One region of the Streptomyces sp. NBC_01431 genome, then DNA from elsewhere that is predicted to be linked to it. Evidence: riboswitches for the same ligand, from Rfam matches in the RefSeq annotation. Region 1 holds a riboswitch; the other holds the start of a gene.
The links. A riboswitch is a leader RNA that binds a small molecule or an ion and turns the genes downstream of it on or off. The one in region 1 is predicted to bind glycine.
Positions count from the first base shown of each region.

Region 2: it holds a riboswitch for glycine, as region 1 does, so the genes downstream of both, gcvT (glycine cleavage system aminomethyltransferase GcvT) here and gcvP (aminomethyl-transferring glycine dehydrogenase) in region 1, are expected to answer to the same signal.

Region 1 covers NZ_CP109496.1:6,802,134-6,804,329, reverse strand. Annotated here, with positions in the region: gene gcvP (aminomethyl-transferring glycine dehydrogenase) at 1-1,142, opposite strand, end outside; glycine riboswitch at 1,333-1,440, opposite strand; gene OG522_RS31075 (PRC-barrel domain-containing protein) at 1,578-1,955, shown strand; gene OG522_RS31070 (DNA polymerase IV) at 1,871-2,196, opposite strand, start outside.
Region 2 covers NZ_CP109496.1:2,577,985-2,580,180, forward strand. Annotated here, with positions in the region: gene OG522_RS11730 (enhanced serine sensitivity protein SseB) at 1-73, opposite strand, end outside; gene OG522_RS11735 (AAA family ATPase) at 70-816, opposite strand; glycine riboswitch at 945-1,042, shown strand; gene gcvT (glycine cleavage system aminomethyltransferase GcvT) at 1,196-2,196, shown strand, end outside.

The sequences.
Region 1 (2,196 bases):
AGACCCTCGGCGAGCAGCACGGCGTACCGGTGGGTGCGCTGCGCGATCTGCCTCAGCCCGTCCGGGCCGTGGTAGACCGCGTACATCCCGGCCATCACGGCGAGCAGCACCTGGGCGGTGCAGATGTTGCTGGTGGCCTTCTCGCGGCGGATGTGCTGCTCGCGGGTCTGCAGGGCCAGGCGGTAGGCCTTGTTGCCGTCCGCGTCGACGGAGACGCCGACGAGGCGGCCGGGCAGGGAGCGGGCGAACTTCTCCTGGACGGCCATGAACCCGGCGTGCGGGCCGCCGAAGCCCATCGGGACGCCGAAGCGCTGGGTCGTACCGACGGCGATGTCCGCACCGAGCGAGCCGGGCGAGGCGAGCAGGGTGAGCGCGAGGAGGTCGGCGGCGACGGTGACGATCGCGCCGAGCTCGTGGGCCGCATCGATGACGGGCTTGAGGTCGCGGACCTGCCCGGAGGCGCCCGGGTACTGGAGCAGTACGCCGAAGACGCCGCGCTCGGCGATCTCGGCCGGGATGCCGTCGCTCAGGTCGGCGACGACGACCTCGACGCCGGTCGGCTCGGCGCGGGTCTGGATCACGGCGACGGTCTGCGGCAGGGTGTCGGCGTCGATGAGGAAGACCCCGCCCTTGACCTTGCCGACCCGGCGGGAGAGAGCCAGGGCTTCCGCGGCGGCGGTGCCCTCGTCGAGCAGCGAGGCGCCGGAGGTGGGCAGGCCGGTCAGCTCGGCGACCATGGTCTGGAAGTTGAGCAGCGCCTCCAGGCGGCCCTGCGAGATCTCCGGCTGGTAGGGCGTGTACGCCGTGTACCAGGCGGGGTTCTCCATCACGTTGCGCAGGATCACCGGCGGCGTGAACGTGCCGTAGTAACCGAGGCCGATCATCGGGGCGAGCACCTGGTTGCGGTCCGCGAGCCGGCGCAGCTCGGCGAGCACCTCGGCCTCGGTCCGCGCCTCGGGCAGCCCCAGCGCACCCGCGCTCTTGATCACGTCGGGCACGGCGGCGTCGGTCAGCTCGTCGAGCGAGCCGTAGCCGACCTGCGCGAGCATCTTCGCCTGGGCCCCGGCATCGGGCCCGATGTGGCGCTGCTCGAAGGGGATGCCACGCTCCAGCTGGCTGAGCGGAATGCGGTTGGCGGTCATTACGGAGGCCTCCTGGTCGCACGACCTGCGAGGGGCACCACGGCGCGGGTACCCGGACGGCCTCCCCCTCTGTCATCTCAACCTGAGAGCTTCACCGGGCGCATGGCGGCGACCGGTTTTCACCGTCGGTGAGGAAGAGGCGCTTGGGCACGACTGCCCTTGCGTCCCCCGTCCTGCTTTCCAGAGTGACCTCGTCCGTGCGGTCCGTGGGCCTGAGAGATTCCGGGGAGGATTTGCTCCTTCGGCGCCGCCGATGAGCTCCAGTGAGCACTTCGGACGACTCTCCCGCACGGGGTCAGCGGCCGCTTGCCAGCCTACCAGCGAGCTCCGGGCTCGATTCTTTGTTCACCTGCTCAAGTGGCCGACACCCACGATGTGCACTTTCGTAGTAGTTATGGACCAGTTGTGACCCTGTTGCGACCAATTGGAGGGACCGTGCAGACCGATATCGATCCGCGCAGCCTGATCGGCCGCAAAGCGTACGACCGCGATGGACACAAGATCGGGACGGTGGACGAGGTCTACCTCGATGACGCGACCGGCGCACCCGAGTGGGCCGCCGTACGCACCGGGCTGTTCAGCCGGGACGCCTTCGTACCCCTGGAGCCCAGCACCCTCATCGACGAGGCGCTGCACATCCCGTATGAACGCTCGCTGATCAAGGACGCCCCCGACTTCGGCGTGGGCCGCCATCTCTCCCCCGACCAGGAACTCCAGCTCTACCACCACTACGGTCTGGACATCTCGGCCCCCGATCCCGGGCCGCCGCCGCCCGACCGGGACTTCGGCCGGCTCGCGAACGGCGAATCCTGACCCGCACCCCCCGCCTCTCCCGCTCCTGCCTCCGGCTGCGCCGCCGCCTCCGCTGTCCCTTGTGCCACCAGAGGCAGCGGTTCGGAGGGCTCCAGCTCGGGGTCGTCCACCATGAAGGTCCGCACCCGCCCCGGTTGCGTCGACAGCGGGGTCTCGAACCGGACGGTCACCCTGCCGAGGCCGCTGCCCTGCACCCAGCCCGGCCCGTACTCCGCGTGCCGCACGTCGTGCCCGGCCAGCC
Region 2 (2,196 bases), 4.2 Mb from region 1:
CCTCTTCGAGTTCGTTGCCCGGCCAGCCTCCGCCGCCGTGCGGATGCGCGAACGCCTGCTCCGGAAAGTTCATGTGCCGTCCTTCTCCCCCGACTGCCGTGCCGGCCCTCCACGGCCGTGCCCCGAAACCCTAGCGCCGCGAGCACCGGGCCCGCGTCGCTCCTCGGTGAAGCCGATCCGCCGCACCGCCGAGGCGGACGCCCGGTCCAGCAGGACCGCGGTCGCACAGCCGGTCGGCAGCCGTCCGGACTCCACCTGGGAGATCAGCCGCCGGGCCGCCCCGCGGTGCCGGGCGAAGGCGTACCGGGAGACCCAGCGGCCGCGCCTGGCCTGGCCCTCCAGGGCGGCACCGGGCGGTACGTCAAGGACGACGAGGCGCAGCGCGCGTCCCCTGCGCCGCGCCCCGCGGCCCAGCCAGTGCCGCACCCAGGCCTGCGTACCGCAGTCGTGCACGACGATGCTCTCGCCGGAGCGCAGCGCCCACCAGGTCCTGGCGAAGTGCGCGGTCCGGGTCAGCGGGCGGTAGAGGGCGTACGGAATCCCCGGCAGGCGGCGCTGCCAGGCGAGCCGGGTGTCCTGTGAGTCGATGCGGCGGTCGGTGACGGTGCGGCGCATCAGCGTCGTCTTGCCGCTGCCGGGCAGCCCGGACACCACCACGACGTCGCCCGCGTCGAAGAGCAGCTCCGGCGGCGTCCGGTCGGGCCTGCCGCGCAGGTCCCGCACCCTCTCACTCTCCGCCGGGCGCGCGCCCGGCGCCGCGCCCAGGTCCGGCGCGTCCGCCTCCCGCGCCTCAGCCGTGTTCCGTCCAACCGTCATGGCACTCCCCCCTGTTCGGATCCTGCCGCCCTGCCCCAGAAGTGTAAAGAGACGGTAATAGACCGCGGGCGATTTGCCGCCTCGGGGATGCGTGCGATGATGTGCGCGCCAACTGCATACCGGCCGTTCGAATCCGCGCGGGAGAGTCCTCAGCAGCTGTGAGCTGGGGCGCCGAAGGAGCAAGTTCCTCCCTTGAATCTCTCAGGCCCCGTACCGCGCGGGTGAGGCAGATCTGAAAAGCGGGCCGTCCCCTTGCGGGCGGTCCCACCCAAGGTGCAAGCCGTGCCGCGCCCAGCGCGCCGGTGAACCTCTCAGGTTCCGATGACAGATGGGGAGGATGTCCTCGACCGTCATGCCCCGGGACCTTGGAGCCACATCCATGAGCAACACCCCCCGCCTCACAGCCCTCGATGCCCTGCATCGTTCGCTGGGCGCCACGATGACCGACTTCGCGGGCTGGGACATGCCGCTGCGGTACGGGAGCGAGCGCGACGAGCACAACGCCGTACGCACCCGCGCCGGGCTCTTCGACCTGTCCCACATGGGCGAGATCACGGTCACCGGCCCCGAGGCCGTGAAGGCGCTGAACTACGCGCTGGTCGGCAACATCGCCACCATCGGCCCCGGCCGCGCCCGGTACACGATGATCTGCCAGGAGGACGGCGGGATCGTCGACGACCTGATCGTCTACCGCCTGGGGGAGACCGAGGCCCCCGAGTACATGGTGGTGGCCAACGCGGGCAACGCGCAGATCGTGCTCGACGCGATCAGCGAGCGCGCGGCGGGCTTCGACGCCGAGGTCCGCGACGACCGCGACGCGTACGCGCTGATCGCCGTGCAGGGCCCCGAGTCCCCCGGCATCCTCAAGTCCGTCACCGACGCCGACCTGGACGGGCTGAAGTACTACGCCGGTCTGCCCGGCACCGTCGCCGGCGTTCCCGCGCTGATCGCCCGCACCGGCTACACCGGCGAGGACGGCTTCGAGCTGTTCGTCGCCCCCGAGCACGCCGAGCAGCTGTGGCGCGCGCTGACCGAGGCCGGCCAGGACGCGGGCCTCGTGCCGTGCGGCCTGTCCTGCCGCGACACGCTGCGCCTTGAGGCGGGCATGCCGCTGTACGGGCACGAGCTGACCACCGCGCTCACCCCGTTCGACGCCGGGCTCGGCCGGGTCGTGAAGTTCGAGAAGGAGGGCGACTTCGTGGGCCGTACGGCTCTGGAGGCCGCCGCCGAGAAGGCCGCCGCGAACCCGCCGCGCAAGCTGGTCGGGCTGATCGCCGAGGGTCGTCGGGTGCCGCGCGCCGGCTTCTCGGTCGTGGCCGGCGGCGAGGTCGTCGGCGAGGTCACCTCCGGCGCCCCGTCCCCGACACTTGGCAAGCCGAT